Regions from separate parts of the Pseudoalteromonas sp. SWYJ118 genome, predicted to be linked through region 3. Evidence: predicted binding sites of a transcription regulator. Region 3 holds the regulator's gene; each other region holds the start of a gene.

Region 1 (7,310 bases), on a different contig from region 3:
GTGTTTTATGTACCAATCGTATGGGAGTACATCGCTGTCATGGGTATTAGCTATATAACAATGTGCAGTTACAGTCTCACCCGTTAGAAGCGTTGGGGCTATATCTACGCAGTCGTAACCTACGCCCTCAATACCATCTAAAATAACTTTTTCATCTTCATTAAGCTCATAAATAACGCCGTAAACCAGCGCGCCTTCTTTATCGCTTGGGCAAATACTGCATTTGCCAGAGCCATCTTTAAATAGCATATCAAAAGTTAGCTCGTAACCTTTAAGTACCGCTGTTCCTACACGCTTTACATTAGGTAAGCGCGCTAACAAACGATTAGATGACATATTGGAGCCAAACGAAAAATTATATAACGGCATTTTATCTCCTGTACTTTTTAAATAAGTTAAATAACAACACGTACTGCAAGAGCAATTAAAATAACGCCAATTCCACGGTCAAACCAATAACCGCGTTGTTGGAAAAAACCCCTTACATTATTTCTAGAAAGTATTATTGAAAGCATTGAAAACCACGCCCAAGTAGCCAATGCCATGTACACACCGTAACCGATCTGTACGCTAGTCGGTGTTGTTGGGCTAATCACGAGTGTAAATAATGACATAAAAAATAACGTGGCTTTTGGGTTTAATGCATTTGTGAAAAAGCCGCGCCTAAAAGCAAGCCAAACAGGTTCCTCTTGAACGGTTTTGTTTTCAACATCTTTTGCAGCCTCGCCTTCATTACTTGCTGGAGGTTTTGCAGCTCTGAGTGCTTGTACGCCTAAATAAGCTAAATATGCACCGGCAAGATACTTAAGCGCCATAAATAAACTAGGCGATTGCGTTAAAATAAGCGCAACACCTAAAACGCAATAGGCAACGTGCAGTAAAATAGCAGCGCCAACACCGGCGCTTGTCCACAATGCATTGCGCCTTCCTTGTTGCACACTTTGCTTAAGTACTACGGCAAAGTCAGGCCCTGGGCTTGCTACTGCAAAAAAATGAGCAATAACAATCAGTAAAAATTCATCTAAGTATTCCACGCAGATCCTTGCTAGTTTGGCGAATAAGCTAATAACAGCGGGTTAGCCGAGTTATTTACCAATGCTTTAATTTCTTTTTGTGCTTTTTTAAACTGACCACGTAAATGCGGCTTTAAATGTTTTTTAGACACTTTATCGTTTTTAAAGTAACTAATCAGGGCATGCATAAATACCGTATGTGTTTCACTTAACTTAGCTTCACGGTTAGCGTATGGATTATAACAAGAGCCACAACCGCCTTTAAACTGATACACCGTGTTGCTCATCATCACACCAAATCCTAAAAAACAGGCAAGTGCATCGGCAGCTTGTGGTAAATACTCCCTACCGCCTGGCGGTAGCACCCCAACGTGATGAATAAGTATGGTGGCCAGAGTACCCGCATAACTTGCCACTAAATCTTGTGGCTGATTAATCTGATTAGGATTAAAAGAGATACTGACCTTATGGCTTGGCGGCACAATTAAATGGCTGCCTTCGCCACGTATTTCATCACTAAATTCAAAGTGCGGAAAAACTTGCGGTTGTAACTGCTGAGGTGCGACTAATTGAATAGGCCATGCATTCATACCCGCGTAATTAGTAACGCGGGTAAAAACATTACTCGCCATTTCCTCAATGCTCGATACCGAATCAGGGAAAAAAGTGGCCGTTGGCAGTATTATTTGAGTGTGCTTTGTAAAGAACTCAGCATCAAAATTTTCTACAGCCCAAATAAATGTATCAATAAGCCATTGCTGCTCTTGATCTTCCAATAAAGGTGCCGATTTAAATAAAGCTAACATAAGGTGCTCTTATAAGTTTTAGTGCTAGTTTAGTTTTTTTGTGTAAGCGCCCAATCCCACGCTTGAGTATTGTATAGCGGCACTGTTGATAGTGCATGGTGGTGGCTACCACTGGATTCTTTAGTTGAATACGATAAGTACAATAAAGTACGATTCTCAGCATCGTAAATACGGCGCACTTTTAGTGATTTAAATAATATACTTTTAGATGATTTGAATATCACCTCGCCCGACTTGCTGCGGTCTATTTTTTGTAGCTGTTGCGCTGTAATAGGACCCGTTTGACGACATGCTATAGACATATCAGACGGATCAGAAAAGTCCAAATTAGCCTCTATATGACTAATATGACAAGTAACGCCTTCAAGGATTGGATCTTGCTGCGAATTAACCACAACATCTTTAGTTGTAAATAACCCCAAACTTACCGATGCAACATCGTCAGAGCAAGCACTTAATGTAATAACTGCACCTGTAAGTAAAGCTAAACGTTTAAATTTTTGTGGTAATTTCATACTTATCCTTAATTAATATATAAGTAACTTGGCACCTACGTTACTAAGCGAAGGTTCACCTGTTTGTTTTTATACTAACATCAAAAATAAATACGACTAAATTAGTTTAAAGTAAAGATTTTAGATAGCTCAGGGTTTAGCGAACCCTGTTGTATTTGATACAATTAACTCTCGCTCATGCAGTAACTCATAATAGGAAACGCCTAAATGCCGCACATTATTATTGAACACTCAGAAGACCTCCCTGTTTTACCACAAGTACTGGTAGAAAAAATTCACACTACCGCTTTCGAAAGTAACTTATTTGAATTAGAAACCATCAAAACACGCGCTATTGCTTATCAGCAATATCAACTTGGCGCAGGAAAATCAGGGTTTATACATATCGCGGTACATATTTTAGCGGGACGCTCAATTGAGCAAAAACAAATGTTAAGCGAACTATTACTTTCATGCTTAAAAACATACTGCAGAGCATCAGACAGTTTAAGCGTAAATATTTACGATATTGAGCATGAGATATACCGTAAAAATTAGTTAACTCTTGTAGTTTTGAGCAATAGAAGTAAACACTAGCAAGTAAAAAGCCCCAATAGGGGCTTTTTTGTATTCTAAAATCAGGTGCAGCTCATTATTATTTACAAGACAGAGCATGAATAGCGTCCGATCTAACGCTGGAATTTAATAGTGCATTCGCACTCTTTCAAATTTAAGAAAGCTTAGCTTAATCTATGGATTAACTTTATTTAAATTATACTTATTATTAGGGGTAGATAAAGAATAATAAATTACACGATATTAAATTCATATAGCATTAAATAATTTGAATAGGTATTTTTTGGAAAGTGGTGGCCCCTCCCAGACTCGAACTGGGGACCTAACGATTATGAGTCGTGTGCTCTAACCAACTGAGCTAAGGGGCCAACTTTTATATAACTGCTAGGCAGTTAATTTTTGAAGCGTTCAGTCACAGAGCGACTAAAGCGGGTTGCAGTATAAAAACTTTTTAGGTGCTTGTCACTACCAAACACCTTTATTTTAACAATCAGTAAGCTAACTGCTTAAATAGTAATCTTTTAGGTGGGTATAAGCATAAAATACAAGATATTTCCCATGATATTCTCTGCATTAAATTATAACCCCCCCCTCCCACATGTAGTCTTTTATATTTAACGCTCTACTTTTTAAGTAAAGCTAACATATATGTGTAGGCATACAAGGCTGTAAAAAATATGCTTGGGGCTACTGTAAGTGCCAAATTAGGTGTCTGATTAATTACATTCACCATAATCACTAAGCTCGATTGAACACTAATCGGAATAATAGGCGCAAAAAGTACACCTGCTATTTTTTTGTTACCTAAATACGATGCGCTAGAGTTAATTGCATTATTGAAGCTTTGTCGTATTGCTACGTTTTGTGGTGTTTTAGAATGAAACATACAAATAATTGGAGTTACAAACGCAAGCGTTACATAACTAGACTTATACTTGTTGACGACCTTTTCTAAAATAAAAGTAAAAAACAGCGTTACAAATCCACTATACAAACCTTGTACTAATGCAGCTTGAAGCGTGACCGATTTAGCAATATCTGCCGAACTGTTTGCCCAGTAGGCCCAGCTAAAATAAAAAACGAATGACACAACGCCTGACAGTATAAGTCGAATATTCAATTAGCTACCTCAATATGCGTAAAAGCTTGGTGTAATGATAACACTAGAAGTGATGGTAATATTGTCACTAAATAATAGAGTAATTAATCGCGTATTGTAGATATATAAACAAACTAATATTAAAGATTTCCTAAATGGCATCAATACAGAATCAGAACACTACTGTTAGTTAGAAAGCTTAATTGAAGTAAACAATGGTTTGGCTGAGGGAATGTTGGGAGTGAGTTACAAGAAATAAATCACTTAGTTTGAGTAAATTAAAAATTAGATTTTGATAAAAAATATTTACTTTAAAAATTAATATTGTGAGCCGAACAGTACTGGGGCACTTTTATCATTAGGCCTCAGTAGTCGGCTTACACAATATATAATCTGTCATTATTTTTTCGCAATAATGTAGATTGCATGTATTAACCCTGGGAAATAACCTAGCAGTGTTAATAAAATATTTAACCAAAAGTGCATACCTAAGCCAACTTGCAAAAATACACCTAATGGCGGTAATAAAACTGAAAGTATTATACGAATAATATCCATGACTAAACTCCATTTAAATTAAGCATTAAAAAGGCGTAAAGCCCAGTGTTAGTGGGCCTTAACTATACTGTACTATTCAGCAACAATAGCTAGTTTATCAACTACGTCACGAACATCTTCAGCATTTTTAGCAATTTTAACTGCTAGTTGTTTTTCAGCTTCAGACTCTACTGAACCGTTCAGAGTTACAATACCGTTGTCGGTATCAACATCAATGTCTGTACCACCTACTTCTGAGTCAAACAGGAAGCGAGTTGTGATTACAGTGGTGATTTTAGCGTCCGTTAGGTCGTTATCATCATCGTCCATCATGTCATTGCTTTTATCTTTGGTATCCATGCTTTTAACAACAGTAAGGCTGTTATCAACATCAGATACACCATCTAGGCTAAGTACAAGTTCTTCTGCTAGCTCTTTATCAAGCTCGCTATTAACTTTACCTGTAAGTACTACTTTGCCATTTTTTACATCAGTGTTAATGTCAAAGTTGTTTAGATTAGTGTTCATAAGTAGAACTGTTTCTGCCTTACCATCAATCCAAGCATCTTTACTTTCGTTTTCCCAGCTGTTTGCTTGGGCACCCATAGCCGTAGTACCAAGAACTAGAGCTGCGATAATAGACTTGTTAAATGTTTTCATAATCTTTCTCCTTTTGATTAAAGACACTTTAACTAATGCGAGCTTTGGGCCAACTTTATTTATACTTAAATTTCAATAGGTTGAGCTTACTTTGGAGTGAGGCATTATCTATAGTTGTGTAACTATTTACAGGCTACTCGGTAAAAATTTCTCAAATAGTGAAAATAGCTAGATAATTGCATTTTTGGTTAATCTATCGTTAATATAACAAAATAAAAAACATCATTATAAATTAACCTACTGATAATTAGGGTGATTATATTTGGTGCGTGCTTTGCATACAAACATCAAGAGCAGTATCAATAGTAAATACAATAAGGAATGCCCCATGTCTGTAAAAGTTGAAGACCGCCCAATAGAGCAAGTACGCGAACAAGTAATTGACCAATTAATTTATAATTACAGTCATGGGGTTATTTCTGTTGATGCATTTGAGAGACGACTCGATAGCGCGATGGATGCACCTAATAACGACGCTCTTTTAGCCTTAGTAGAAGACTTAACACTTAATACCGATCAGCAATATAAAGCAGAAAAACAATCGCAATTTAAACCACATTATAGTGCACAGCAAAACAGTGATGATGATTTTACATTACGCAGTATTTTAGGCTCTAACGAACGAAGCGGTCAGTGGGTTGTCCCAAAAAATATATATTTAAGTAACTTTATGGGATCGGTGGTACTTGATTTTACTGATGCCATTTTTGCGCATCAAAATGTAACTATTCACGTTAACTGTATTTTTGGTAGCGATGAGATTTACGTACCAGAGCATGTAAATGTAGTGTCTAAAATGTTTTGTATTTTAAGTAGCCTTGAAAATAAATCGGTATCACTTAACAAACGCCAAGGTCCTACTATTCATATTGAAGGAAAGGCAGTTATGGGATCGGTTGAAGTAAAAATAAAGCGCACAATTAAAGAAAAATTTATGAGCTTTGCAAATGAGCTAAAAACCCAGTTTGGCACGGGTAATAATAACCGCTCACTATAATTGAGTAGCAGCACTTTAGCGTGCTGCTTAGTATTTTATTATAAATCGTTATTTCGCTCGCTTGGTATATCACTTAAATACTCTACAAACTCAACTTCAAACCCTGCAGGATCAATAAAGTAGACATTCTTTCTGAAAGGATTCTCGCTACCTTGCTTGCTTACTGTAAAACCCACTTTATTTAAGCGCATTACTACTGCGCTTAAATTATTAGTTACATAAGCAAAGTGTGCAAAACCAATTTGATGGCCCGATAAGTTTCTGTTTTCACCCTCACCATGGTCGCTTATCGCAATGTAATGCGTGTCATCTCCAAAGTGTACCCAGCGTCTTGGTTTTCCATGCCAATCGCCTCTGCCCTCACTTCTGACTGACCAATGCGGAAATACAGCTTGGTAAAATTTAAGCATACTATTTATATCACTCGCGACTAAGTTTACGTGCTCTAAATACATAATGTTGTCCTATCAATTAAGTTAGGGGCACGATAAAACCTCAAGCTAACTTTAGGTAAAGCGTTATTTAAAATTAATTCAATTTAATTAACACACAAAGGAACATAGTGACTTATTAATTGCTCATTATTATTTTTTAAAAATATAGACACTTTTCAATCTTGTATAAAAAACAAACATAAGTATTTGGGGTTTATTGTTTACTTTATGTCAAAAGTCGCTAAAATACGCCGGCTGAAATATATAAACGTTCTTTTACAACCCAAAGGTAATACCATGCATCCAATGTTAAACATTGCGGTTCGCGCTGCGCGCAACGCAGGCAAAATTTTACTTCGCGCAAGTGAAGATTTATCAAAAGTTGAAGTGCAACAAAAAGGCGCTAACGACTTAGTAACTAACATTGATAAAGAAGCCGAAGCCGTAATTCGTGACACTATTTTACAGTCTTACCCTACTCACTCTATTGTTGGTGAAGAATTAGGTGAGCATAAAGGCAAGGATGATGATTACCAATGGATTGTAGATCCTATCGATGGAACAACTAACTTCATCAAAGGTATCCCTCATTACGCGGTTTCTATCGCACTTAAAGTTAAAGGTCGTTTAGACCAAGCTGTTATTTATGATCCAATTCGTGGTGAGCTTTTCACTGCATCTCGCGGTCAAGGCA
Region 2 (7,310 bases), on a different contig from region 3:
ATGAAGCTACCACAGTTATTTCCTTTTATGGATAGTTGTTTTATTTTTCGAAAAAATAGCACAAACACACACTTGTTGCAATTGAGTTTAGTTATCATTTAGAATAGTAACATCGTTAATAAGTGTTTTAATTTATGTTGCAACTTACCCTTTCTCTTATTTTATTTACTGCTACATCCCTGTTTTATCTTAGTAACCGCCACCAACGACTTCTAAGCAAACCCATTAACAAAAGCTGGCGCAAGCTCGCATTTATCCTTTTTGTTATTGCCATACCATTAGCCTTATATGCTTTTTCTAATGCGGCAGCCGTATTTTTTATCATTTTAATGATAATGCTCGCTTTAATAATAATTCCGCTCGTAGGCCTGATTAAACACAAGGAAGTAAAATAATGTCATCTGCACAAAGGCAAAAAATAAAACCAACTTGGCTTGGCAAAAGTTTGGCTGGTTGTTTTTTAGGGCTAGCGCTAGCGTTTATTCTCGTTGCTTTTTTTGCATGGTACGGAGCGGGAGGCATAGATGCGCCCGACAAAGTGCAATTTAATATGTGGATGATACCCATTTTATGGTTAACTATTTTTAGCTTTACCTACCTGTTTAGTTCAGCAAAAAATGCTTGGCTGACACTTGGGGGCTTAAATATAACGCTATATAGTTTATTTATAATTTTAAGGAATTGGCTATGAGAGTAAGAGCCGATATTTTGCGTACCTACCAAGGCGTGCATACATGGACAGGAATAATTGCAGGTTTAGTACTTTTTATAGGTTTTTATGCTGGTAGTTTAACCATGTTTAAATACGAATTAGCGCAGTGGGCAAATCCCGCCAGTGCACCAGTGACTAAACCACACACTAACAATCACCAAACATTAGTTGACCAAGCAATAGCTAAGTACCCTGAGCAAATGGGTAATGGTTTTTCTCTCGATATATTAACAAATCAAGCGCCACTATCTTGGTATAGCCAAGGTAAAGAGCGCGGGATGAAGCTTGATAATCAATTACAGGTGATCTATCTAAACCAACAAAATGAGCTTGTAATACAGCAACAAAGTGAGAATAAACTTGCAGATTTAATAGATTACTTACATCGAACCGCAGGGTTTTTAGGCGAAATTGGGCACGACCAATCAGGCGTATATATACTTGGTATAGCATCTGCGCTGTACTTTTTAGCATTGGTGTCTGGCGTAATTATTTTACTACCTACGCTTGTAAAAACCTTTTTTGCGATTCGAAAAGAAAAAGGCGCCAGTCGCTTTTGGCTCGATAGTCATAATTTAGTTGGGATCGCCAGCTTGCCTTTTCATTTAATTATAGCGTTTACTGTGGTGGTATTTGCATTTCATGATCTGGTTTATGATGGTCTATCAGCATTTTATGACGATAAATCCTTTTTTCAACGACCTGCCCCAGCAGCACATAATTATCATATTGCAAACTTACCAAGCATAAATAAGCAGCTCTTAGCGGCAAAAAACTACGCCCCAGGTTATGAGCCAATTCACATTACATTTAGTCGTTTAAATACAAACAGTCCAACAGCAACATTAAAAATGAGTAATAGCAGCGCTGTCGTTCGCGGACCTGATACCGACTACTTATTTTTACACCCCTATACATTAAAAGTACTTAACTCAAGCTATCCGCAAGGAGATGATGGTGTTTGGGGTAATATAGTAGGAAGTTTCTTTTCACTTCACTTTGGTACATATGGGGGCGAATGGGGACGTTGGGGCTATTTTGTGATGGGACTACTTGGCGCATTCTTATTTTATTCTGGTAACTTATTATGGCTAGACAAGCGCTTTAAACAAGATGCAAACAAACGAAGCACACGATTTATGGCAAATTTAACAATTGGTGTGTGTTTGGGTTCAATGATTGCGGTAACGGCAACCTTATTACAAGCTAAATGGACTAACCAATATATGGGTAACGCAAATTATAGTTATCTCTATAGTTACTATTTGGTATTTTTTGCCTTTGTTGTTTATACCTTTTTTAAAGGAACTCACCACGCTAGCTATTGGGGCTTAATGGGTATTACACTTTTATCTGCTGGTATGGGGGGGTCAACACTTATACAGGCTTTATTAGCTGATGATTTTTTAAAATATTATCAAAGCGGTTTTGTTGATATTAGCGCTGCAGTATTTGCATTAATATTTTATTATTGTGCAAAAAAAGTTAGAAATAAATCAGTAAGCTATGCAGTTATACCTGCAAAATTATAAAGAAAAACTTAATGAGGCGTATTGCACGCCTCATTAAAGGTATAAATTTAGATTTAAAATATAAAAACATTAACTAACGTAGATTAGTTTACTGTGCGTTTAGGCTTTTCTCGCGTTACAAAGTAGCAAATTAGCGAGCCCACTGTTACCAGTACAACCCCTTGCCAAAACGAAGCACTCAGCGTAATAGATAAATACAGCGCCGAAATAATAGTAGAAAACACCGGTGTAAAGTACGAAAGCGTTCCCAAAAGCATTAAGTTACCGCCAATAATAGCTTGATTCCACAGCGCATAACCGCTCCCCACTACTACACCGGCTAATAATAACGTCATGCTTGAGCTGAGCGAAAACGTTAATGGCGCTTCATTACTAAAACCATATTGCGCCCACAAACTCATTGCCGTAATAGTAAAAAATAATGTAATCGCATTTTTACCATTACTCAGCTTTTGCGTTACTACGCAATAAATAGCCCATATAAACGCCGCAGCTAATGCCATTAGGTAAGTAGCAGGATTATCAGCAAAGTTAGTCACAAGCGTATCCAACGACATTTCTTGATCGCCCGTAATACACCAAGCAACGCCTAAAAAAGCAATGATCATGCTTGGGTAAACCCAGTAACTTACTTTTTTACGACCAATAATAATAGAGAGCAATATTGTTAGCGTGGGCCATAAATAATTAATAACCGCCATTTCCATTGCCTGATGACGACTATTTGCCATACCAATAGAAAGCGCCAAGCAAATTTCGTACGATACAAATAATAAAGTACCTACTACCAAGTAGCGTTTCGAAAAACCACTAAACTTGGGCACTCCCATAACCAAAATTAAAAATATCGCACTGACAGAATACATAGCCGCAGCACCACCTATGGGGCTAAACAACTCAGAAATATCTCGTAGTAATGCAACTAAGCAACTCCACAGTAATATTGCAGCGACTCCATATAGTGTATATTTATTTTTGCTTATAAAACCCATTTGCCAACCTAAAAGTACTACCCGTAAATTTGAAACTAAACTAACAGTAATTATTTAATTAAACAATTAAAGTTAATAGCTTAAACCTCTCGTCTGTTTTTAACATTCACCCTTTTTAGTAATTGACCTTTTGGTCAGTAAAGCTACAATCAATCAATACGTTAAACACGCAAACTCTATAATGACCACACAAATAAAACCAAATAAAAAAGAAGTTACACGCGAGAAAAACCAAAAACTAATTTTAGATGCCGCCGAGCAATTGTTTTCGCAATTAGGTTACGACGGAGCAAGTATGAGCATGGTTGCTAAAGAAGCGCAGGTGCCAAAAGCTAATATTTTGTATTACTTTAAAAGTAAAGATGGTCTGTACGAGTCTGTGATCGACCGCATAATAGCTAATTGGAACTTAGGGCTCGATAACGTCACAATTAACGACGATCCAGCTACCGTGCTTTATAACTATATTAAAAGCAAAGTAATACTTGCCGTAAATCAGCCAATGCAATCGCGTTTATTTGCCAGTGAAATACTGCGCGGTGCACCTTATTTACAAAACTACTTTAGAACCAATACCCGCCCTTGGGTTAAACAAAAGGTTGATGTACTTCAAGCATGGATGGACGCAGATAAAATGGATAAGGTTGACGCCTACCATTTGCTCTTTACTATTTGGTCTACCACGCAATATTACGCCGACTTTCAGGCGGAGGTTTTACTCGTAATGAACAAATTAGAGTACGACGAAACCGATGTGGCACAAATTACGCAATCAATTGCCCACATAATTTTAAAAGGTATTGGTCTTAAAATACCTGAGCAAAGTGAGACTTAACCCATGACATCCTTTACTACACCCGATTTATTTGACGATCATCGCGATAACGTGCAAGTAGCAGACAGCGGCCTTTATCACTTTGGTAAAAAAACCACGTTTTATGGCAAAGTAGTGACCGTTACCTGCCCAGAAGACAACTCTTTTGCCGCCGATATATTGCATGAAAACGGTAAAGGTAAAGTGTTAGTTATTAACGGTTTTGCGAGCAAACGCTTTGCGTTTATAGGCGATATTATGGCTGAGCGGGCCTTAAGTAATGGCTGGGAAGGCATAATAATAAATGGCTGTTGCCGAGATATAGAAATACTTGCCACGATGAATTTACCTGTAATGGCGCTAGGCTCTACCCCGCGCAGTACCTTAAAGCGCGGCTTTGGTGATAAAAACCAAGCTGTTACCATGCTTAGCACCACCATAGAACCTAACGATTGGGTTTACGCCGATATTAACGGTTTAATCATCAGTAAAACGTCCCTTATTTAGCACTTAAAACCATATAAATAAAGACCAACTTGGTGCACCTTCGCACCAAATTGGTTTGTTTTAACTCATTTTTAATCTCACTATTTTTATAGCCCACATTTATAAACCTCATACAGCCCACCAAAACCTGACCAGTTGGACAGGTTTTTAATTTATGGCATTCCTCTTGCTTAGGTTTTAAACAATATAATAAGCTAACCGATTAAAAAGCGGATCAGGCTCTGTAAAATAAAAACAAGATGTTACGCAGTGGGCTGAAAAATAATAAAAATTAATCTGTCTTTTTAATCACCCTAAATCTGGACTGCTTGGTCAGATTTTTTATAACGAGTGGTGATATGAGTACCAAAAATAATAATACGCCCGGTATTTTTTGTGACCATGGTCCTAAAGCATGGCAAACACATTACCAAGGCACACTTATTAATAAGCGCCTTGTGGTAAAAGATGTATTTGCTATTAAAGGCGAGCGTAACAGCGCTGGTAACCCACACTGGCTTAAAACAGCTAAACCGGCACAGCAAACATCCAGCGCCATAAACAAATTAATGAGTGAAGGCTGTAATTTTACAAGCTTTACCCATACTGACGAACTGGCTTATAGCTTAGAGGGTAATAATATACATTATGGCGCTGCACAAAATCCTACATTAAAAGGGCATGCTTGCGGTGGTTCGAGTATGGGGTCTGCTGCTGCAGTGGCTGCTAATTTAGCTGACATTGGCTTAGGCACCGACACTGGCGGCTCAATTAGAATACCCGCCAGCTATTGTGGTTTATTTGGTATAAGGCCAAGCCATAACATAATTGAAAAAGACGGCCTAATACCGTTGGCTCCGCCCTTTGATACCATAGGTTGGCTTACCCAAAGCGCCGAGCTATTAAGCAGCGTTGGCGATGTATTATTACCACAACAACCTATTAATGAAGTAAATACGCTGGTTATTTGCGAAGCACTATTTGAACTCGTTGAACCCTCTTTACAAGCACCACTTAAACAATTGCTTGAAAAAACCAAACCTTATTTTAATCATCATATCGATTTTAAGCTCCCCAAAAGCAGCCTGCTAAGTGAGCTTGCCGATACCTTTAGAATATTACAAGGTAGTGCGATTGCTAAAACGCACCGAGACTGGCTTGAACTCCCAGATCAGCTTTCTCATTTTGCGCCAGCAATTGCGGCTCGTTTTAAAATGGCACTGGCTTTAACCGAGCAAGAAGAACAAGAGGCATTAAAAATACAGCACGAGTGGCAAACAATCGTCGCTAAAAACCTGAATAAACACAGCTGCTTATTTTTACCAACCACCCCTACAACCGCACCAAAACTAGGCGCCGACACAAGCGCCTTACGTATGCAAATTATTACACTTTCGGCAATTGCAGGACTTAGTGGCTCAGCGCAAGTGCATTTACCGCTGGCTGATTTAGCAAATGATCATCCGTATGGTTTTTCGCTAATGATGAGCCACGGTAACGATAAAAGCCTACTTACTTGCGTACAACAATTAGCTGCACACTTTAAACAAGGCACAACGGCATGACCACACACAACATTGCATTTACCGCGTCTCATTTTTCGGCAACAGAGGCGGGTATAAATATATTAAAACAAGCCGGTACAGCCACCGAGGCTATGGTAGCCGCTGCCGCTGCTATTAGTGTTGTATATCCACATATGAACTCAATTGGTGGCGACAGCTTTTGGCTTATCGATAACCCAAACCAAAAAACGCCCACCGCTATTGACGCCTGCGGCCGCGCAGCAACTAACACAACGGCGTATAACTCGCTCACGCAAATACCAGAGCGCGGCGGATTAAGCGCACTAACTCAAGCGGGTACAATACGCGGTTGGCAAAAAGCGCTTGAGGTAGATGAACACGCAGCACTGCCACTTTCAAAAATTTTAGCGCCTGCCATTGCGCTTGCTCGCGAGGGTTTTACCGTTACAAAAAGCTTGCAAGCAGGCTGCGAAAAGCTAGCGGCGGTTGAAAATACCAATGACGCGTTTAAAAGCCTCTACATACCCAATGGTAAACCCTTGCAAGCGGGTCAGCATTTTAAAAACCCACAACTTGCAGCAACATTTGAGCACTTAGCAAAACAGGGTTTAAACGCATTTTATGAAGGTGCACTTGCCAACTCGTTTGCCGCTGATTTAGCAAAAGCAGGCAGCTCAATTACCACTGACGATATTGCAAATACCCAAGCCGAGGTAGTTATCCCGCTAAGTGCAAACCTAAGTGGTATTGACTGCTACAACTTACCTGCGCCAACACAGGGCGTGCATTCGCTACAAATAATTGGTGCCGTAAATAAGTTAAAGCATTTAGCTAAAACCGATGCCGACTGGACGCACTTAATTGTAGAGGCAACCAAACAAAGCTTTACCCATCGCCCTACCCTTTGGGCCGATCCTAACGTATTAGGGGATGATTATAAAAACGCACTAACTAATGAGCGCTTAAGCAAACTTGCCAACAATATTGATATGAGCAAAGCACAACAATGGCCATTTAATACAGAGCCTGGCGATACCGTATGGATGGCAGCACGAGACAAAAACGGGCAATTAGTAAGCTTTATTCAAAGTATTTACTGGGAGTTTGGCAGCGGCATATTAATGAGCAAAGGCGGCTTTGTGTGGAATAACCGAGGTTTAAGCTTTAGTTTAAACAATAAAGATGTCAATAACCTTGCCCCAAATAAAAAGCCTGCACATACACTTAACCCTGCAATGGCAAAATTTA
Region 3 (7,310 bases):
ACTTTAGTTATTTGCAAAAGTTTCTAACTTAAACCAGCAACCAAGTAGCAGTACCTAAAAAGGCGAATATACCCACAATATCTGTCACCGTGGTTAGCACCACACTCCCTGCAAGTGCTGGGTCTATATTCATTCTTTTAAGAATAATAGGGATACTCGCACCAGCAACACCTGCCACCACTAAGTTCATAAACATAGCGAAGGCGAGTACGCCACCAAGCATAAAGTCCCACTGCCATAGGGCAATAACACCTGCTATTAACAACGACCACAAAACACCGTTTAACGCGCCAATAGCAAGCTCTTTCATCATCAAGAAACGTTGGTTTGTTTGATTTATATGACCTACCGCAATACCACGAATAACAAGCGTTAATGATTGGCTACCTGCAACACCGCCCATAGAAGGGACAATACCGTTAAGTACAGCTAAAATAGGTAAAACATCTAAAGTGCCTTCAAAAAAGCTAGCTACAAAAGCAGCTGCAAGTGCAGTTAGTAAGTTGACACCTAACCAAACTGAGCGTTTTTTAGAGCTTTTTAGTACTGGCGCAAAGGTATCTTCTTCATCATCAAGGCCGGCTAAGCCCAATAAACTATGCTCAGCATCTTCGCGGATTACGTCAACGATGTCATCGATAGTGACACGGCCAAGGAGCTGATCGTTATCATCGACTACGGGGGCCGATATCCAATTATGACGTTCAAATAATTGCGCGACTTCACTTTCATCCATTGAGATTGGAATGGATTCACAATCTTCATCCATTAAATCGCGAACAATCTTTTCTGGCGGGTTAGTTAATAATGTACTCAGCGATAAAGCGCCTATAAAGCAGTTATGCTTATCAACAACGTACAAGTCATCGGTACCTTCTGGTAACTCGCCACGTAGCCTAATATACCTAAGTACAACATCAAGCGTAACGTCAGGGCGAATGGTCACCGTATCGGTGTTCATTAGCGCGCCAGCAGAACGCTCTTGATACGAAAGTGCTTGTGTTGCACGTTCACGGTCTTGAATGTCCATCGCGCTAACAACGTCTTTATAAACGGTGTCCGGCAGACTACGTAATACTTCACCTAAGTCATCGTGGCCCATATCTTCTGTTGCGGCTGCAATGTGCTTAGGTTCCATTTGGGCAATAATGCCTAAACGAACATCTTCTGATAGTTCTTCAAGAACATCGCCTTGCACATCAGGATCAACCAACTGCCAAAGGAGTCGGCGAATTTTATGCGGTGATGATTCTAATAATAATGCGGTATCACAAGGAGCTGTTTTTGCGAGCATGCGCCTAACTTGAACAAATTGACCACTATTGAGTGACTTAGTCACCTGTTTTAGTTGCTGTAGTGGGTAATCTTGTTCAAAAGCTTCAGGCATTGGCGTCCTTTATAAATTTTTATATTATTTTATGGGGAGAGGTGAGTTAACTGGCGTCACTAACCGTATTTATTTTATATATCTGTTTTAGTTGGGGCATTAGTAATGCGAGCATTATTTTTATAACTGTTTATTCTTGTTCATTAAAACGTTGTGCTATTAATTCTCCAACAGCATGTAAAGCTTGCTCAGAATCGGGGCCTTTGCATACAACTTTTACTTCTTTGCCTTGGCTACTTTCAAGTAACATTAGTGCAAGTACGCTATCGCCTGCGGCTTCTTTGTCATCTTGAAATAATGTAATTGTCGCATCAAACTGCACTGCCAATTGGGCAAGCACGGTGGCTGCTCTGGCGTGCAATCCTAATTTGTTTTTTATTAAAAAAGTGTCTTCACAATGCATAACTTACTCTACTTAAGCTGAACAGGTGATTATTCAGCTATATTATTTTTCTTGTTCGCGATGGCGAATTTTCACATTGGGATGTGTCATTGCAAAACTTTCACCGATAGTTTGCGCTAAATATACAGAGCGGTGTTGCCCGCCTGTACACCCAATGGCAATGGTTAAATAACTGCGGTTATTTCGCTCTAAGTGCGGTAACCACGTTTGTACAAATGTTTGAATTTGCCATGTGAATTTTTGCACTATGCTGTGATTGGCCAAATAATCTTTAACAGGTTGATCTAACCCATTTAAAGGTTTTAATTCAGGTTCCCAATGTGGATTGGGTAAAAAGCGTGCATCAAATACGTAATCTGCTTCTTTTGGTATACCGTATTTAAAACCAAACGATTCAAACGTGACAATCAGTTGCTTATCTTTTTTACCTAAAATCTTTTCACGAATAGATTCAGCAAGTTGATGAACGCTTAAATCAGTTGTATCTATCATAAAGTCGGCGCGGGTGATTAATACATCAAGTAATTCTTTTTCTTTTTTGATGGCTAAATCAAGAGGCAACGAGTCAATTGATAGTGGGTGTAATCTACGAGTTTCAGAAAAACGTTTGATCAATGTTTGATCGTCGCTATCTAAATAAAATAACGTAGGTTTTGCAAAGCCAGGCAAGTATTCAAGAATATCGTTAAATTCATCTTGTTGTTTAGGGATGTTACGCACATCAATGCTAACAGCAATTTTATCATAGCTATCAGACACACTGCGAACTAATGAAGGAAGCAAGTTAACTGGAATATTATCTACGCAATAATAACCTAAATCTTCTACAACGCGTAAAGCAACCGACTTTCCAGAACCAGAACGGCCGCTTATGATAATTAACTCCATTTAACACCCTTTATAAAACTATGATTGATTGACAATAACTTGGTAAAGCTCAGTATCTGATTTTGCACTGCGTAACTGTTTACAAAAATCTTTGTTGTTTAGTTTATCAGCAATGGTTGCTAGAGTCTTTAAGTGCTGCTGGTTATCGCCATCTGGTACGATGAGTGCGACGAAAATATCAACAGGGCGATTATCGATCGCATCAAAATTTATTGGAGTTTCGCTAACGAGTACTAAAGCCAAAGGCTCTTCTGCACCGCTCATTCTTCCATGAGGAATGGCAATGCCACGCCCTATACCTGTACTACCCAATTTTTCTCTGCTCATTAAAGCATTAAGAATATCTTGTTGCGGTAAATACGGAAGTTTGTCGTGAGCAAGTTCGCTAATGAACTCTAAAATTCTTTTTTTGCTATTAAAAAGGACCGCAGCTTTGCTGCAGTCCTGGCATATAAGTGAGCTTAATTTCATCATATTAGTGTCGAGCAAGCTTCTCTTTGTGTTTAATTACTTGTCGATCGAGCTTGTCGATCAACGAGTCAATGGCGGCATACATATCTTGATGTTCTGTAGAGGCAAATAGCTCAGCACCGCTTACGTGTATGGTGGCTTCTGCTTTTTGATTTAATTTTTCTACATCGAGAATGACATGAACATTATTAATATGATCAGAGTGTCTTTCTAGCTTCGCAAATTTGGTATTAATATAGTCTCTTAGTGAATCGGTTAATTCTACGTGACGACCAGTTAAGTTTAGTTGCATAAGCATTACCCTCTTTTTTTTGCGTCTTAAATCAAACTTTTACGCTGATTTGACGGTGGAATAGCCAGAGATTCGCGGTATTTTGCGATTGTACGTCTCGCTACTTTAATTCCTTGCTCAGCCAATATATCCGCTATTTTGCTATCACTCAATGGTTTTGCTGAGTTTTCTGCTGCGATTAATTTTCGGATAAGCGCACGGATTGCTGTAGATGAACATTCACCACCGTTTTCGGTGCTTACATGGCTTGAGAAAAAATATTTAAGCTCAAATATACCACGGGGTGTGTGCATATACTTTTGGGTTGTTACGCGCGAAATTGTTGATTCGTGCATTTCTACCATTTCAGCAACATCATTTAAAACCATTGGTTTCATGGCTTCAGGACCGTGTTCAAAAAAGCCTTGTTGTTGCTTAACAATACAATTTGTCACTTTTAATAGCGTGTCGTTTCTACTTTCTAAGCTTTTAATAAACCATTTAGCTTCTTGTAAATGCGAGCGAATAAACTGGCTGTCACCACTGGATTTTACAGTGCGAGACATTGCCGCGTATTGGCTATTAACACGAATTTTAGGCATGCTGTCTGGGTTTAACTCAACAACCCAGCGGCCTTTAATTTTTTTAACTGACACATCAGGAATAACATACTCAGATTCTTCTCTTACAATAGTATCTGCAGGTTTAGGGCTAAGAGTATGTATTAATGTCATTACTTCCTTAAGCTCTTCTTCTTTGAGCTTAGTTTTCTTCATTAATGTACGATAGTCACGAGCAGCTAATAAATCAATATGCTCGGTTAAAATCATTTTTGTTTCATTAATGTAAGGTGTTTCTTTATCAAACTGGTTAAGCTGAATACACAAACACTCTTGTAAACTACGTGCAGCAATACCAACAGGATCAAACAGTTGGATGCGTTTTAATACAGCTTCAATTTCATCAAGTTCGACTTCGTTATCATCTTCGTTTTCTTGATTAAAGCTTTCTAAAATCTCTTCGCAGCTTAGTGTTAAAATACCTGAATCATCGACGGCTTCTACAATAGCAATAGCAATAGCTTCGTCTGTAGGGCTAAATGGCGTTAGTTGTAACTGCCACATTAAATACTCATGGAGCGTTTCAGTAGAGGCGCCTTGGTATATTGATTCGTCTTCAGGCATCGGACCCGATGATGCTGCTGGGGCGGCACTCATGTACTCATCCCAACTAACATCCATAGCCATGTCGTCACTTAGCGTGTCTTTTGCAAGTGCTTCACCACTATCTTGTTCGTATTCGCTTGGAGCATCATCGGCAGATGCGCTAACAGTTATGTCATCTGTATCTGCTTTTTGCTCGTTTTTACCTGCAGCGTCTTCTGAATAGTCTGCTTCTTCAACCTCTAATAGCGGGTTGCTGTCGAGAGCTTCTTGTATTTCTTGCTGGAGATCCAATGTACTGAGTTGCAACAAACGAATAGCTTGTTGCAGCTGTGGAGTCATTGTAAGTTGCTGGCCCATGCGCAGCTGTAGTGATTGCCTCATGTATCTCTAACAATCCTTTTATGTTGTTATAATTAATACTAGCAGATGCTTAAAGACATGGCGTAAATGTTACAGCCTAAATTGCTCGCCTAAGTAAACATCGCGTACTGTTTTATCATTTAATACGTGTTCTGGAGTACCTGATGCAATCAGCTCCCCATGAGAAACAATGTAGGCTTTTTCACAAACATCAAGGGTTTCTCTTACGTTATGATCGGTAATTAATACACCAATCCCACGATTTTTAAGATGTTCTATTATTTTCTTTATGTCTAATACCGAAATCGGGTCAACACCTGCAAATGGTTCATCCAGTAATATAAATTTAGGATCTGCTGCCAGCGCACGTGCTATTTCAACACGACGACGTTCGCCACCCGACAATGCCATACCTTGGCTATCACGAATGTGTTGTATGCTAAATTCATCTAATAATTTATCGAGAGTGTCTTCTCTAGCTTGTTTATTTAACTCTTTGCGCGTTTCTAAAATGGCCATTAAGTTTTGATAAACAGTCAGCTTTCTGAATATTGAAGACTCTTGCGGTAAGTAGCCAATGCCTAATCTAGCACGACTATGCATAGGTAAAAGAGTAATATCGTTATCGTCTATCGATATTTTACCTTTGTCGCTAGGTACAAGTCCTACTATCATATAAAACGTGGTAGTTTTACCTGCGCCGTTAGGGCCAAGTAAGCCAACAATACTGCCAGCTTTGACTTCAAGGCCGACGTTTTTTACAACTTCACGGCCTTTATAGCTCTTTGCTAATAGCTCTGCTTTTAATGTGCTCATGGTTGACCTTTGTCGCTTTTTTTACTTTTTTTAGTCTCGATTGGTACTAAAATTGTGTGAACGCGGTCAGTTGAGTTTTCATCTTTTTCGGCACTGATTAGCTGCTGCTCTATATCGTAGGTAATGCTTTTAGCATTTATTTTTTGTCCCGCTTGCGATACTTGTGCATTACCAACAAGCGTTAAAAAACGCTTAGATACATCATAACGTACTTCGTCAGCACTGGCGCTCATAGTCGTGCCATCTGATTGCTTTTCTTCAAAGTGCGCAGGGCTACCTGTAGCAATTAATAATTGTTTATTATCGCCAAGTTCATCGCGTTTATGTACTTCTAAGCGGTCGGCTGTGATACGGCGGTTACCGTGAATAATTTCAACGTTTTTCTCAAAAATCCCGACATTAGCTTTTAATTGACCTTCTTGCTTATCGGCGCTTATTGAAATTTGATTTGCAGCCGGTTGCGTGTTTTGCTCTGCAGCACTACTATTAAACGCTAGTATAAGTGTAGGAATAATAAGTGATTTTAATATTTTATTGGTCATAATATATGGTTCGCGTATGGTTAATTAGTTTTATCACTTCGGTTTTTAAGTCGGCTTCTAGGCCTTTACCAGTGATTTTTAAATTGGGTCCAGTGATGATAACGGGTTGCTCCGAACGCATTGTTAATAGCTTTATATCTACCTGAATATTATCAGCATTGATTTTGTCTATCATGGCGTTATCGGTTAAGTTTTTGGCAACCACATTGCCTTCTAAAATTAATTGTTTGTCTTCGTATAATGTTGCTTCGTCTGCATTTATTTGCCACGTTTGCTTTTCGTTATATAAAGTAAAAATAGGTTTTTCAAAAAACGTAAAACCTAATTGTTGATATAGCTCCATTTTAGCCGCAGTGACTTTGTGGCTAATTTTACCTTGTTCGTCATAGGCTGTTTGTTTGAGTTCTATGGCTATGTAATCAGGCTTGGCAATAACTTCAGGCTCAGTCTGAGGCACAATATTTGTTTGTGTAAAATAAGGGTACCAAAGCCAAACCATACAGCTAATGAATAAAACGCTTAATATTATGCGCGCTGCATTCATGAACTAGTGCCTTGTGTAGTCAATGCTTTACCATTTTCAAGCATAAGTAAGTCGGTGAGCTCTCTTACTGCACCAAAGCCGCCAGGCATTTGCGTTACATAGTGTGATAAACGTTTAATAAGTGGATGGGCATCATTTACTGCAACAGCAAAGCCGACTAATTCCATAACGGGCATGTCAGGACCATCATCACCGATATAAGCAATTTGTTCATCGCTAAGGTTGAGTTTGTCTTTTAGCTCTTGATAGGCAATGAGCTTATTTTCTTGGCCTTGATAAATATGCTGTACGGTTAAGCTGCTCATACGTTGTTGCACTATTTGTGAATGACGACCAGTAATTACAGCCACTTCAAAGCCACTGTTTATAAGCGCTTTAATGCCAAAACCATCTTTTGTATTAAATGCTTTTAGCTCTTCACCTTGATTACCAAGGTAAATACGGCCATCAGAAAATACACCA
Region 4 (7,310 bases), 350 kb from region 3:
CCGTTGCTGTTGTTTCTACGTTTAGACGGACTAATTCACCATTTTGTAAATCAGCTAATTTTAAACCATTTCGGTTATCATCAAAGCCGCCTTCGTTAAACTCAAGTGTAAAGGTGTCGCCTGTTGCAGGTGTGCCTTCTATATCAAAATCGAATCCGTAGGTATCAAATGGAGCACCCGCTTGCGATAACATTCCTTTTGCAGGAGGCGTAATAGTAAAAGTACTCGTTCCGCTATTATCAGTAATTTGATATTCATTAGCATTACCTGTTTTAACAAGCGTTATTTCACCGTTTGTTAAGCTTGGTGTTGAAGTAAATCCACCGGAGGTAACACTTGTTACTTCTCCCGCTGAAATAGTAGCGGTACCTATATTATTTAAATCATTAGCAGTACGAATAGGCGATGCTAGTGCTAAATCTTCTGCGCGCCCTGTTGCAAGTGTAATGCTTGAAGCAGCATCTGAATTAAGCTTTATTTGAAATTGATCACCCTCAACACCTGCCCCAGACACATTTACTTGAAGGCCAAATGATTCTCCGGTAGTAATAGTCGATGAATCAATAACACCTGTCGATATATCAGCAAGTGAAGGCTGCCCTAACGGATCGCCTTTGTTATCTATAGGCTGAATACTTACTTCATTAGCATTGCCTGTATAGGTAATAATAAAGTCACTGGCAGGGAGTTCACTGCCCTTACCTGGCTCTACCGTTGCAGTCATACCGGCAGTACCTGTGTTAGCTTGATACGCATAAGCGCCAACGGTAGGAATATTAAAAATATTACCCCCTAGCTGACCTGTTGCATCCATACCCAATTTGTTTTGTTCGTTAAATGCATCAGCTATCGCTAAGCCCATTTGACCAATTTGGTTTTGCGCAGGGACTAATATGTCATCTCTAAAAGCAAGTAAGCCGCCAATTTTTCCTTTAAGCTTACTTACATCAACTTCAAGCGGCACTGCTTTGCCACCATTAACGTCAAGCGTGAATTCTTTAAAATTAGGATCGGGGTCGCCTGTCATCGAAAATAAGTTAAATGCGCCATTTTGCATAACCACCGCTTCGCCTGTGCCCATAAAAACGAGTTTTTCGCCATTTGGACCATCAAGCGTTTCTATGTCTATTAGCTCTGATAAGTCGCGTATTGCTTTATCGCGTTCGTTATAGGTAGAGCTCGCATCTGCGGCGTTATTAGTGCCATTAACTGCTGCAATATTTTGATTTAGCGTGCTAATACTTTGAATTAGTGAGTTTGCTTCATCTGAAAATATTTCGAGCTGCTCGTTCACTACACTTTTTTGATCAAGCACGATGCCCGAAAGTCTATCCATTTGATCAATTAAGCTTTGCGCATCTGTCATTACTAATGAGCGGGCAACGGTAGATGACGGCTGATTAAGCGCTTCTTGCACGTTATTAAATAAAGAGTTAATTCCGGTCGAAAGGTTGTTCGACTCTTCAGAAAAAATAGTATCAACTCGATTAGCCTCAGTAATAAACTGATCGAAAAACGATTTATTAGAGGTGTCACGATTTAGCTGTGACTGAGCAAACTCGTTTAGTAATCGGTATGTTTCGCCTCGCCCTACTTGGTTATCAACCATAGTGGTAAATTCAGTACGCTCACGTACGTAGCCTACGGTATTTACATTGGCGATATTTTTACTTGTCGTTTGCAATAGCTCCGAGCTTGCTCTAACCCCAGAACTGGCAATGTTTAATAAATTAAACGACATGTTACTCTACTCCTTGGCGGATCACGTTTGCCGCAATGTCTTTTAGCTGACTGCTATTGAGTACTTTTTTTATTTTGCTGGCATAATTTGGATCGGTTGCATAACCTGCTTTTTGTAATGAATCTAAAAAGTCATTTGGTTTTGCTGTATTTTGTAATGCTTCTTTGTAGCGTGGGTTTTGCGTTAAAAAATCAACGAAGTCGTTCACGCTATCTTTAATTGAATCGTAGGCTCTAAAGCTGGCTTGTTTTTTAACGGGTGTGCCTTGTTCAAACTCAAGCGTTACTTTACTTGCTTTGTCACCTTCCCAGCTTTTATCTGACTTAATATTAAATAAGTTATTTGAGCTGCCACCGTCACTTTTATTAATAATGTGTTTACCCCAACCGGTTTCAAGTGCCGCTTGTGCGACCATTACCGCTGGGTTTAAACCAATTTTTTGCGCTGCAGTTTTAGCGTGTTCCCATACTGAACTTACAAACTCTTCTGCATTTTTAAATGTTGGGCTATCGGTTTTAGACTCTGCAGTATTAACCTTAGGCTCAGCAATATCGGCTTTAGTACTCTTAACGATAAGATCGGGTTGCTTATTTTTTTGCTCATGAGGAAGAGCTGATCCGACTTGCGTATCGCTGAAAATATCGTTGGTTGTTCTAAGCACCGAGCCTGGCATAAAGTTTTTAGACTCAGGCGATAACTGCTGAACAATTAAATCGGCAAGGCCTAACGAGCCATTTGATGAAAGCTCTGTAGAAAGTTGCTGATCGTGCATTTCTTCAAAAAACTTTACGCCACTTGAATTAAATGGACTGTCTTTATCTTCAAATGCTTCGTTAGCTTTGCGCATTCCTTTGAGCAACATTTGCGTAAAAATAGCTTCAAATTGTGCGGCCGCTTTTTTGAGCGCAGCTTTAGAGGCATCAGTTGATGCATCGCCACTCGTTAAGGCTTCTTTACGAAGTAAATCTAAGTTGCCTAAATCAAAAAAGTTTTGTTTATCGAGGTGATTAGTTTCCATCGGCTTTTTGACACAAAATGAATAATGCAGTTAAAAATGCAAAAATTGAGCCACTACCGATAAAACGAGGAAGATAAAAATAATAAACTTAAGTTGCTGTAAATAAAAAGCCCTATATCTAGGGCTTAAGTAATACGTTATTTATTGGCTTGGGTTATTTATATAACAACTAACTGTCCGTTAATTGCGCCGGCTTCTTTTAGTGCTTCTAAAATAGCCATTAAGTCACCAGGCGCTGCGCCTACTTCGTTAATTGCGCGAACTAAATCGTCAAGGCTTACACCTGGATTAAATACAAAGGCGCGCGAGTCGTCTTGATTTACATCAATAATACTTTGCTGTGTAACAACTGTATCACCGTTTGCTAGCGGGTTTGGTTGTGACACATTTTGTTGCTCTGCAATTGTTACTGTTAAGCCACCATGAGTTATAGCCGCAGGCTGAAGCTTAACGTTTTTGCCAATGACAATTGTACCGGTGCGCGAGTTAACTATAATTTTAGCGGCCATGTCAGCGGGCTTAAATTCTAAGTTTTCGAGTGTTGATAAATACGATACACGCTGAGATGCATCGCGTGGTGCTATAACACGAATAGAAACAGAATCAATTGCTTGTGCGCTATTTGGGCCAACTAAGTCATTAATTGTTTTTTCTAGGCGTTTTGCCGTTGTAAAGTCTGGGCGGTTTAGGTTGAAGGTAATGTAATCGCCTTGCATAAATGGGCTTTCTACAGTGCGTTCAACTGTTGCGCCATTTGGTATACGACCAACTGTAGGGGTGTTAATTACAACCTTACTACCATCAAGGCCTTGTGCACCTAAGCCACCGACAATTAAGCTACCTTGTGCAATAGCGTACACGTTACCGTCTACACCCTTTAAAAAAGTTTGTAGTAAAGTACCGCCACGTAAACTGCCTGCACTACCAATAGAAGAAACCGTAATATCTATTGTTTGCCCGGGCTTTCTAAATGCGGGTAACTCTGCATGCACAGCAACAGCGGCAACATTTTTAATTTTAGGACTTTGAGTTGAAGGCAGCGTAATACCAAAGCTGTTCAACATGCCTCTAAAACTTTGTTGTGTGTATGAGTTTTGCTCGCCAGTGCCTGGTAAACCAACCACTAAGCCATAACCAACTAATTGGTTAGAGCGTACGCCTTCAACCATAGACACATCTTTTATGCGCTCAGCACTGGCAGTAAACTGCCAACCTAATAACACAACTAAACATAAAGCTTTAAGGCTATTCATGTTGTTACCCTCTAAAATGGAAACAGCGAACTGCTAAAGAAACGTGTAAGCCAACCAGGACTTTGCGCTTCTTGCGTTTGCCCTTTACCTGAGTATTGAATACGTGCATTAGCAATGCGGTTTGATTCAACCGTATTATCGGCGCTTACGTCTTGAGGGCGTACTAGCCCTTCTAAACGAATAAACTCTTCACCGGTATTAAGCGTTAGCCATTTTTCGCCGCGAATAACTAAGTTACCATTAGGTAAAACGCGCATTACATTAACCGAAATATCGCCCACTAAGCTGTTTGATTGGTTTGATTTTGAATCGCCCGTAAACGACGAATCGCTACCAATGCCAAACTGAATACTATCGCCACCTATATTTACAGGTAGACCACCTAAGCCAATCACTGGGTCTAAGCTTGCGTCGGTTTCTTTGTCTGTTTCTGTTTTAGCGGCTTTTGTTGCTTGAGTAGACTCTTGCAATTTAACCGTAATTATATCGCCAGTACGTAGCGCTTTTTTATCAGAATATAAGTCGTTTGATGTATGAGTATTAAACAATGAACCTGTGGCTACCAGCGGCTCTAAAATAGGCTCGGGGTACATAGGTGCGTAGTAAGGGTCGTCCTGCACTACTTCACTATTTTGCGTAGACATACAGCCACTTAAAAATAATGTGCCCGCTGTAAATAAAATAATATTACGCATAATTCCCCCTACTCTATTAAAGCTGTTGATTGATATAACTCATCATTTCGTCAACGGCCGAAATTACTTTTGAGTTCATTTCGTAAATACGCTGAGTTTCAATTAGGTTTACGAGCTCTTCAGTTACATTTACGTTTGAAGTTTCGAGTGAGCCTTGAATAATGCTACCTAACCCTTCAACACCAGGATTACCTTGTACCGGCGCACCACTTACAGCGGTTTCGGTATAAAGGTTTTGACCAATTGGCTCAAGGCCCGACGGATTAATAAAATCACTAATAGTAAGCTGACCAATGACCACGTTATCGGCTTGGCCTGCAACACGTACAGATACTTCGCCGTCTTGCGAAACCGTAATTGATTGCGCGTCATCAGGTACATTCATTTCTGGCTGAATAACGTAACCTGCGCCCGATGTTACAATTCGTCCATCGCCATCGGTAGTAAACTGACCATTGCGCGAGTAAGCAATATTGCCATCTGGTTGCAGTACTTCAAAAAAACCTTCACCAGAAATCATCCAATCTAGTGAATTTTCGGTGGTCAACATGTTGCCTTGCGTAAACTCTTTTTGGTTAGCTACAACTTTAGCACCCGCACCTAACATTAAGCCCGATGGCATTTCGGTATCTTGCGATGAACGACCACCTGGTTGATTAATATTTTGATAAAGTAAATCTTCAAATATAGCGCGGCTTTTTTTGTAACCTACGGTACTCGCATTCGCTAAATTATTTGAGATAACCGATATATCGGTTTGTTGAGCGTCTAGCCCAGTTTTACTGATCCACAATGCTGGATTCATAATCGTGTCCTCATTTTAAAGTTAAACTATGCGTAATAACTGATCTTGACGCTCGTCAATTTCTTCAGCTGTTTTCATTAATTTCACTTGTAATTCAAATTGGCGCTGGTGGCTTATCATGTCGACCATTTCGTGAACTGGGTTCACATTCGACATTTCAAGCGAACCACTTAAAACTTTTACATTGGCAGAGGTATCTACTGTTACATTTGCTTTTGGTCTAAATAAACCATCGTTACCTTTTTCGAGCTGTGAGCTATTTGCTTCTACCACTCTAAGCGTGTCTATTTCTTCTAAAAAGTTAGCGGGGGCGCCTTGTGGTCGAACTTGAATAGCGCCATCTTGGCTAAACCCTATTTTTTCGACTGGGACGGGTAAAATAACAGGCCCCCCTTCGCCAATAACTTGACGACCATGGCTGGTTACGAGCATGCCTTGAGCAGTAACGTTTAACGTACCCACTTTTGTGTAAGCTTCATTGCCTGAGGCATCTTGCACAGCAAGCCATGCGTTATCGCTCATTGCGATATCTAAGTCTCGCCCGGTTTGAACAATGCCACCCGATACCATGTTTGAACCCGGACGCTCTTGCATTGAAAATACACGTGTAGGCAAACCTTCGCCAAACGCTTGCATAGAACGTGCTTGCGCAAAGTCGGCTTTAAAACCCGTTGTATTTGCATTTGCCAAATTATTGGCTTTTAAAGCAAGCCCTTGTAGGCTTTGCTTAGCGCCAGAGGCCGCAATGTAGACCATTTTGTCCATAGTATCGACTCACATAAAAAATCTCTGAACTTATAAATGCAAAATAGGTGCCAGATTAAATTTGACGCAACATTGAGAGGTATTTAGAAGGGTTTACAAAGAGGACTTATAAAAAAGGCTGCAAAAATGCAGCCTAATATATTTAATGGGGTTTAGCTTATCGAATCTGCAAAATACTTTGCTGAATAGTTGAGTTAACCTCAAGCGCACGTGAGTTTGCTTGGTAATTACGCTGTGCAGTAATTAAGTCTACGAGTTCATTAGTAAGGTTTGTATTTGATTGCTCAAGCGCTGATGAGTTAATTCCACCAAATGTACCCGAACCAGCTTCACCCGCTACAGGTTCACCTGAATCAATACTTTGCTTCCAGCTTGTATCACCCACTTGTGATAACCCTTGTGAATTTGGAAAACGTACCATAGCCACTTGGCCTAGGAATGTTGAGTCACCATTACTGTAAGAAGCGACAATTTTACCGTCTGTTCCTATATCAATTCCGGCTAAACGACCAACCGTTGAGCCATCTTGATCGAGTGCTTTTACTTCAAAACCACTTGAATACTGAGTTGGGATACGTCCTGCCGTGTTATTTTCATCGCGCCAGTTAAGCTCAATACCAGTACCTGGGAAAGTTGCACCATTGTCTAGTAATGTTGATAAACCAGCACCAGAACCCGCTGGTAGTAGTATTTCATCAAAAGTAGTTGTATTTGTATTTGCCACACCACCTGTTGTTGATGGTAAACCACTTGAGTTAAAACCAAGGGTGGTAAGTGGTGTATAAGGCGCGGTTTGTTCTCCACCAGTTGTGCCATCAACTACTTTGCCATCGAGTGTTGCGTATACTTCCCAACTGTTATCTGTACCACCTGCTGCGGCATCATCTTCTTTAGCAAAAAAGTATTGTAAAATATGTGGTTCACCTAATGAATCATATACCGTTGTTGACGTAGATGAGTTATAAGTACCACTAGACGTAGGGTCAAAATCTAGACCTGTTGGATCCGCCGTTGCATCTAAGTTAAACGACAA

Evidence for each region. Region 3 encodes sigma-54, which starts transcription at its own class of promoters, with help from an activator protein. Its sites were predicted from a motif close to GTTGGCACGNNNNTNGNNT; they were not measured.
Region 1: I6F48_RS14325 (BON domain-containing protein) is a predicted target of sigma-54. The motif match lies at 5,221-5,239, and genes of this name have one in related genera.
Region 2: I6F48_RS13435 (amidase family protein) is a predicted target of sigma-54. The motif match lies at 4,711-4,729, and genes of this name have one in related genera.
Region 4: flgJ (flagellar assembly peptidoglycan hydrolase FlgJ) is a predicted target of sigma-54. The motif match lies at 2,796-2,814, and genes of this name have one in related genera.

What each region holds. Positions count from the first base shown of each region.
Region 1 covers NZ_JADYXC010000015.1:96,347-103,656, forward strand. Annotated here, with positions in the region: gene I6F48_RS14285 (gamma-glutamylcyclotransferase family protein) at 1-369, opposite strand, end outside; gene I6F48_RS14290 (LysE family translocator) at 396-1,034, opposite strand; gene I6F48_RS14295 (hypothetical protein) at 1,046-1,819, opposite strand; gene I6F48_RS14300 (CreA family protein) at 1,849-2,334, opposite strand; gene I6F48_RS14305 (5-carboxymethyl-2-hydroxymuconate Delta-isomerase) at 2,542-2,871, shown strand; tRNA gene I6F48_RS14310 (tRNA-Ile) at 3,181-3,257, opposite strand; gene I6F48_RS14315 (hypothetical protein) at 3,512-4,009, opposite strand; gene I6F48_RS14320 (YqaE/Pmp3 family membrane protein) at 4,388-4,546, opposite strand; gene I6F48_RS14325 (BON domain-containing protein) at 4,619-5,185, opposite strand; gene I6F48_RS14330 (LiaF domain-containing protein) at 5,514-6,182, shown strand; gene I6F48_RS14335 (VOC family protein) at 6,221-6,637, opposite strand; gene suhB (inositol-1-monophosphatase) at 6,914-7,310, shown strand, end outside.
Region 2 covers NZ_JADYXC010000014.1:10,256-17,565, reverse strand. Annotated here, with positions in the region: gene I6F48_RS13460 (TonB-dependent receptor) at 1-13, opposite strand, end outside; gene I6F48_RS13455 (PepSY-associated TM helix domain-containing protein) at 688-2,244, shown strand; gene yddG (aromatic amino acid DMT transporter YddG) at 2,328-3,236, opposite strand; gene I6F48_RS13445 (TetR/AcrR family transcriptional regulator) at 3,418-4,071, shown strand; gene I6F48_RS13440 (putative 4-hydroxy-4-methyl-2-oxoglutarate aldolase) at 4,075-4,557, shown strand; gene I6F48_RS13435 (amidase family protein) at 4,896-6,101, shown strand; gene I6F48_RS13430 (gamma-glutamyltransferase family protein) at 6,098-7,310, shown strand, end outside.
Region 3 covers NZ_JADYXC010000001.1:102,031-109,340, forward strand. Annotated here, with positions in the region: gene mgtE (magnesium transporter) at 29-1,387, opposite strand; gene I6F48_RS00530 (HPr family phosphocarrier protein) at 1,518-1,790, opposite strand; gene rapZ (RNase adapter RapZ) at 1,833-2,678, opposite strand; gene ptsN (PTS IIA-like nitrogen regulatory protein PtsN) at 2,697-3,149, opposite strand; gene hpf (ribosome hibernation promoting factor) at 3,154-3,441, opposite strand; gene I6F48_RS00550 (RNA polymerase factor sigma-54) at 3,468-4,967, opposite strand; gene lptB (LPS export ABC transporter ATP-binding protein) at 5,037-5,762, opposite strand; gene lptA (lipopolysaccharide transport periplasmic protein LptA) at 5,759-6,304, opposite strand; gene lptC (LPS export ABC transporter periplasmic protein LptC) at 6,294-6,848, opposite strand; gene kdsC (3-deoxy-manno-octulosonate-8-phosphatase KdsC) at 6,845-7,310, opposite strand, start outside.
Region 4 covers NZ_JADYXC010000001.1:447,827-455,136, reverse strand. Annotated here, with positions in the region: gene flgK (flagellar hook-associated protein FlgK) at 1-1,741, opposite strand, end outside; gene flgJ (flagellar assembly peptidoglycan hydrolase FlgJ) at 1,743-2,759, opposite strand; gene I6F48_RS02095 (flagellar basal body P-ring protein FlgI) at 2,918-4,012, opposite strand; gene flgH (flagellar basal body L-ring protein FlgH) at 4,024-4,707, opposite strand; gene flgG (flagellar basal-body rod protein FlgG) at 4,724-5,512, opposite strand; gene I6F48_RS02080 (flagellar basal body rod protein FlgF) at 5,534-6,277, opposite strand; gene flgE (flagellar hook protein FlgE) at 6,435-7,310, opposite strand, start outside.